2 regions of the Sediminicoccus sp. BL-A-41-H5 genome follow, and region 2 is predicted to be linked to the other one. Evidence: riboswitches for the same ligand, from Rfam matches in the RefSeq annotation. Region 2 holds a riboswitch; the other holds the start of a gene.
The links. Region 2 has a riboswitch for cobalamin ahead of ACQ860_RS19335 (DUF1289 domain-containing protein). Riboswitches for the same ligand answer to the same signal wherever they lie in the genome.
Positions count from the first base shown of each region.

Region 1: it holds a riboswitch for cobalamin, as region 2 does, so the genes downstream of both, ACQ860_RS15855 (TonB-dependent receptor plug domain-containing protein) here and ACQ860_RS19335 (DUF1289 domain-containing protein) in region 2, are expected to answer to the same signal.

Region 1 is NZ_CP192601.1:3,230,849-3,234,245, forward strand. It holds gene ACQ860_RS15845 (enoyl-CoA hydratase) at 3-797, shown strand; gene ACQ860_RS15850 (exopolysaccharide biosynthesis protein) at 934-1,572, shown strand; cobalamin riboswitch at 1,581-1,789, shown strand; gene ACQ860_RS15855 (TonB-dependent receptor plug domain-containing protein) at 1,913-3,397, shown strand, end outside.
Region 2 is NZ_CP192601.1:3,949,676-3,953,072, reverse strand. It holds gene ACQ860_RS19345 (dihydroorotase) at 1-640, opposite strand, end outside; gene ACQ860_RS19340 (DUF1289 domain-containing protein) at 800-1,000, shown strand; cobalamin riboswitch at 1,008-1,241, shown strand; gene ACQ860_RS19335 (DUF1289 domain-containing protein) at 1,367-1,579, shown strand; gene metE (5-methyltetrahydropteroyltriglutamate--homocysteine S-methyltransferase) at 1,694-3,397, shown strand, end outside.

The DNA of each region.
Region 1 (3,397 bases), 720 kb from region 2:
AGATGCAGTTCGCCGATGGAAAGATCCTGGCCCGCATTGATGCCGGCGTGGGGACGATCGTCTTCAACCAGCCCGAGAAGCGCAATGCGATGAGCATCGCGATGTGGGACGGCATGGCCGAGGCGCTCGACATCTTCGAGGCCGATGCCGCCGTGCGCTGCGTCGTCCTTGAAGGCGCGGGCGGCAAGGCCTTCGTCTCGGGCGCGGACATCAGCCAGTTCGAGAAAAACCGCTCGGACGCCGATGCGCAGCGCCAGTACAACGCCAAGACCAGCCATGGCCGGCAGCGGCTCGCGAATTTCGGCAAGCCCGTCATTGCCAAGATCCAGGGCTTCTGCATGGGCGGCGGGCTTGGCATCGCCATGTCCTGCGACATGCGGATCGCGGGCACGGGCAGCGAGTTCGGCATCCCGGCGGCGAAGCTCGGAATCGCCTATGGCTTCGACATGGTGAGCAACCTGGTGGCGCTCGTCGGCCCCGCGCATGCGCATTTCATCCTGATGACCGGCGGCCGGCTGGATGCGGCCGAGGCCGAGCGCATGGGGCTCATCAACAAACTTCACCCGGCGGAATCGCTCGATGCCGAGGTGGCGAAGATCACCTCCACCATCGCGGTGAACGCGCCGCTCTCGCTCAAGGCCAACAAGCGCACGGTGCGCGCCGTGCTGGCCGATGCGGCGGATCGCGACATGGCGGCCATCGCGGCGGATCAGGATGCCTGCTTCGACAGTGCCGATTATCGCGAAGGCCGCCGCGCCTTCATGGAGAAGCGCAAGCCGGTCTTCACCGGCGCCTGATCACCCAGAAAAACGGCGGCCTTGTCCACGGGGATGAGGCCGCCCACGAAATTTTCACTGGTCACCGCGCAATATCTCGTTAAGTTCCCGTTCATCTGCGGGGCCCCGCGGAGGGGAAACTCACAAGGACAGGCTTTTGGACGGCACGGCGCAACCCGCACCCGATCAGCATCATGAGCATCTCGCGCCGATTTCGCGGATCGTCACCGAGGTTGCGGCCCAGTTTCCCGGGGCGCGGATCACGCTGGGCGAGATGGCGGAAGCCTTCGGAGACCGCGCCTTCGGCCTGCTGATCCTGCTGCTTTGCCTGCCCTCGCTGCTGCCCGGCATGGCCTCCGTCTTCGGCATTCCCATGCTGATCCTGGGCGTGCAGATGGGCATGGGCCGCCGCGTGCCGAAGCTGCCGCGCTTCATCGCGCGCCAATCCATCAAGCGCGAGGATCTGCTGCGCCTTTCCGGCGCTTCCGGCTCCTCCTGGATCAAGCGCGTCGAGCAATATGTGAAGCCGCGCCCCGGCTTCTTCACCAGCCCGTTCGGCGACAAGATCGTGGGCTGGCTCACCGTCTATTCGGCCGTCATGCTCATCCTGCCTGGTCCTGGCACCAATGGTCCGCCGGCCTTCGGCACCATCATCATGGCGCTCGGCGTGGTCGAGGCGGATAACCGCGTCATCGGCATCGGCGCGCTGGTCACGCTGCTGGGCTGCCTCTTCGCCACCTTCGTGATCGGCGCGCTGGTCTGGGTCGGCATCCAGGCCCTTGGCTGGATCGTCTGACCCGGTCTAGACTCAAAGTATGTGAAGGTGACCCGATGAGGGTTGAAACGGGAACGCGCGACGCGCCGGGCCATGGCCCGGTCAATCCGCGGCTGCCCCCGCAACTGTAGGCGGAGAGCCTCGGTCCATACGCCATTGCTTCCCTGCCGGGGGGTGAGAAGGCGGACCAGGGCATTGACCCGCGAGCCAGGAGACCGGCCTTCGCAGAGTTGTTCTCGCGCGTGCCGGGCGGGGTGCACCGGTGCCACGGACCTGTTCCGTTTGCGGGCTCGGCGCCAGCCGTCGGGCGGGGCGATTTTCCCGTCCGGCATGTCGTCATGCGCAACACGGGAGGTTTCCCATGCGCCGTATCCTGCTCACCACCGCCGCCATGCTGGCGTCGGCAACGCCTGTCTTTGCCCAGAATTCCGCGCCTGCCACGCCCCGCTCCTCGCCGGAGCAGGATCTGATCGCGGTGCCGGACACCATCGTCACCGCCACCGGCGTGCCCACGCCGCTGGCACGCGTGCCGGCCTCCATCACCGTCATTGACCGCAAGACGATCGAGGAGAACGGCTTCGCCAATCTGGCCGAGGCGCTGGCCACCGTGCCGGGCCTGCGCGTCGCGCAGTCGGGCGGGCCAGGGCAACAGGCCAGCGTCTTCATCCGCGGCAATTCCAGCCGCTCCACCCTCGTCCTCATGGACGGCGTGCCGGTGAACGACCCGTCGGACGCGAATGGCGCCTTCAACTTCGGCAATGAGACGCTGTTCGACATCGAGCGCATCGAGGTGCTGCGTGGCCCGGCTTCCTCGCTCTATGGCAGTGCCGCGGTGGGCGGCGTGATCAACCTCGTCACCCGCCGCGCGCCGCCGGACCGGCAGGTGATGCCCTATGGCGAGGTCGGTTACGGCACCGCCAGCACGCTGCGCCTCGGCGGCGGCATCGCCGGCACCATCGGCCAGTTCGACTACCTGGCGAGCCTGAACAACATCTCCACGAGGGCGTCCAACGCCACCGCCTCGCGCTTTTGGCGCACGCTGGGCGAGTTCGACGGCTTCAACACCACCAATGCCACGGCGCGGCTCGGTTACACCTTCACGCCCGGCACGCGCGTCGAGGGCCAGTTGCGCTGGCGGGAGGCCACGATCGGCCTGGACAGCGTGCCGCGCGACGACCCGAACTACACCGGCAATGACCGGCGCTGGGTGGGCCAGATCCGTGGCGAGTCGAACCTGTTTGACGGGCGGCTGACCACCGGCCTGCGCCTCGCCGTCACGCAGGACCGCCGCACCTATTCCAACCTGCCCGACATCCTCAGCAGCGCCACGGTGCAGGATTATTATCGCGGCACGCGGCAGAGCGTGGACTGGGGCAATGTGGTGCGCCTGCCGGGCTTCGGCCCGGCGACGGATGGCGCCGTCACCTTCGGCGTGAACTACGCGCATGAGGATGTGACGAGCTTCGCCGGCAACGCGCCCTTCCGCGCCGTCACCAACGCCCAGCAGGACACGACGGCCGGGCATGTGGCCATGCAGTACCGCTTCTGGAACGCGCTCGATGTCACGGGCGGCGTGCGCTACGACAACGTCTCCGACTACACCGGCTATACGAGCTGGCGCGTCGGCGCGGTGCTGGCAGTGCCGGAGACCAATGTGCGCATCCGTGCCTCGGGCGGCACGGCCTTCAACGCGCCTTCGCTGAACCAGCGCTTCGGCGTGATCGGCAACACCTTCCGCGGCAATCCGAACCTGCAGCCCGAGACCAGCATCGGCTACGAATTCGGCGCCGAGACGGATTTCGCGGCCTTCAACCAGGCGCGCTTCTCCACGGTGGGCTTCACCTTC
Region 2 (3,397 bases):
GCATCGCGCATTCCACATCGCGCCACTCCATGTGGTTCCGGTGCGGCATGCCCGACGTGTAGTTGGGCTTGCGCGCCTGCAGGCGATACTCGTCCTCCGAGTGGTAGCAGATGCGACGGCGGCCGGAGCGCATCACGGCCTCCAGGCTCGCATCATCCTCGATCAGCAGGTCCCCGGTGGAGGAGCCGGCGAAGACCTTCACCGCGCAGACATTCTCCTCCGCCTCCAGCGCCGCGAGGTCGGGGATGTTCTTCTTGGAGGCGCCGACATAGAGGCCGACATCGCAATAGGCGACCTCGCTCACATATTTCCGCTTCCAGGCGAGCTGCGCGGAATCCGTGATGGAGGGCGCGGTGTTCGGCATGTCGAAGACGGCGGCGAGGCCGCCCAGGATCGCGGCCTTCGTGCCGGTCGCGATGGTCTCCACCGCCGCGTCACCCGGCTCGCGCAGATGGACATGGGCGTCGATCAGGCCGGGCAGCACGTGCAGGTGGCGGCAATCCACCTCCTGCGTGGCTTCGGCGGTGCGCAGGTTGCCCATGGCGGCAATGCGGCCATCGCGCACGCCGATGTCCAGCGGCTCGATGCCCCAGGGGAGCACGGCCTGGCCGCCGCGCAGGATGAGATCGTAATGGGGCATGGACATCTCCGTCGAACAGGGCGCCAATCTGACGCGTCCGCCTTGAGAAGCAAGACGGGGGGCAAGACGGGTACTGGACGCGGGGCCCCGGCCTGGGGAAGGATGGGCGCAAAGCGGCCCAAGGCCGCGGCCGCCGGGTGGTTCCTCTGGAGTTGCCCCATGCGCGATGCCCCACCCTCCCCCTGCCGCAATCTCTGCCGCCTGGAGGCGCATGTCTGCGCCGGCTGCGGCCGCACCGGGGCCGAGATCGCGCAATGGCCGGCCGCCACGGCGCCCGACAAGCGCGCCATCCTGCAACGCAGCGCGGCGCGCTTGGCGGCGCGATCGGATAGGGTGGAGATTTGTCTTGACGCGACATGACATAAGGATATGTTGATGACGTGTTGGTCCGGCGCGAGCCGGTGAAAAGGGAACGCCGTGCGGCCCCCTCCCCTCCAAGGGAGGTCAGGCCAAGTCGGCGGCTGCCCCCGCAACTGTCAGCGGCGAGCTGACCCTGCTTCGCCCCGTTTCGGGGCGCGCCACTGGGGATTCCTCCCTGGGAAGGCGGCAGGGCCGGCATTGACCCGTGAGCCAGGAGACCTGCCAGCGCATCGACCCACCCAATCCCGGCGCGGGGTGCCGCCGGACAGGAGACATGACCATGCGCCTTCACCGCGCCCGACTGCCCATCCCCAGACCCGGCCGAAGCCGGCGGAGCTGTCCCGGCCGCGCGCCGGGCTGACCGCCATGCCAGCCCTTCCCGACCAAGCCGAGGCGCCCGCCTCGCCCTGCGTGCAGATCTGCGCGCTGGATTCCGCGGGCATCTGCATCGGCTGCGGCCGCAGCCGCGATGAGATCACCCGCTGGATGCGCGCCTCGGCCGCGGAACGCCTGGTGATCTGCCGCGCGGCGCGGGAGCGGCTGGCGCTTCGACACCTTCCGCCAACCCCAGGGCGCTGACGCGGCCCCCGCCATCGCGCGGGGCCCGATCCGGCTGCACGCCCCCCGCCCCGCCACGGGGGCGAAGGGCGAAGGCCGCGCCACGCCCGGACCTTGTCTCAGGGATGACATCACATGACAGCCTATAATCTCGGCTTTCCGCGCATGGGCCTCCGGCGCGAACTCAAGACCGCGCTCGAGGCCCATTGGTCGGGACAGGCCGATGAGGCCGCGCTGCTCGCCACCGCCGCCGAGCTGCGCGCCCGTCATTGGGCCCTGCAACGTGCGGCCGGCATCGCCGTGCCGCCCAGCAACGACTTCGCGCTCTATGACCATGTGCTCGACCACGCCTGCGCCTTCGGTGCGATTCCCGAAGGCTATGGCTGGTGCCGGGGCCAGTCGGTCTCGCTCGCCACGCGCTTTGCCCTCGCCCGCGGCGCGCGCGGCACGGCGGGCGAGCGCCTGGCCGGCATCGCCCCGGGCGCGCCGGCCCTGGAAATGACCAAGTGGTTCGACACGAACTACCACTACCTGGTCCCCGTCTTCCGCGCCGGCCAGGAGTTCGTGGCGACCGGCTTCCCGGCGGTGGAGGCCTTCGAGGAGGCGAAGGCGCAGGGCGTCCAGACGCGGCCCGTGCTGCTGGGGCCCGTCTCCTTCCTGCTGCTGGGCAAGATGGCCGATGGCAAGGGCGACCCGCTGGCGCTGCTGCCCGGCCTGCTGCCGCTCTATGCCGAGACGCTGCGCCGGCTCGCCGCCGCCGGCGCGCGCGAGGTGCAGATGGACGAGCCCTGCCTGGCGCTCGACCTGACACCCGCCGCCCGCACCGCGCTGCGCGCCGCCTATCTGGTGCTGGCAGGTGCGGCGCCGCGCCTCTCGATCATGCTTGCCGCCTATTTCGGCGACCTGCGCGAGAATCTGGAGACGGCGCTCACCCTGCCCGTCGCCGGCCTGCATCTCGACCTGGTGCGGGCGCCGCGCATGCTGGATGTGGCGCTGCGCCACGCGCCGCCGCGCATGATGCTCTCGCTCGGCGTGGTGGATGGGCGCAATGTCTGGGCGACGGATCTCTCCCGCGCCTTCCGGCTGGTGCGCGCCGCCGCCGCCGCGCGGCGCTTCGAGCTGCTGCAGGTCGCCCCTTCCTGCTCGCTGTTGCACAGCCCGATGGACCTTACGGCTGAGACCGGCCTCGACCCCGAGCTGCGCGGCTGGATGGCCTTCGCGCGGCAGAAGCTGGAGGAGGTGGCGATCCTCGCGCGCGGCCTCACCGCCGGTCGCGGCGCCATCGCGGAAGAGCTGGCGGCGAGCGATGCGCGCCAGGCGGCGCGGCGCGGCTCGCCCCGGCTGCATGATCCGGCCGTGGCGGCGCGCCTCGCCGCCGGCCGCGCCGAGGATGCGGCGCGCGCGCCCTTCGATGAGCGGCGCCTCGCGCAGCAGGCGCGGCTCCGGCTGCCGCCCTTCCCCACCACCACCATCGGCAGCTTCCCGCAGACCGCCGAGATCCGCGCCGCCCGCGCCGCCCGCAAGCGCGGCGAGGTGACGGCGGCGGGCTATGACGCCTTCCTCACCGAACGCATGGCGGAGGCGATCCGCTGGCAGGAGGAGATCGGCCTCGATGTGCTCGTGCATGGCGAGTTCGAACGCAACGACATGGTGGAGCACTTCGCCGATTTCCTCGTGGGCTTCGCCGTGACGAAGAATGGCTGGGTGCAGAGCTATGGCTCGCGCTGCGTGAAGCCGCCGGTCATCTTCGGCGACGTCTCCCGCCCCGCGCCGATGACGGTGGAATGGGCGCGCCGCGCACAGGCGCTGACCGCGCGGCCGATGAAGGGCATGCTCACC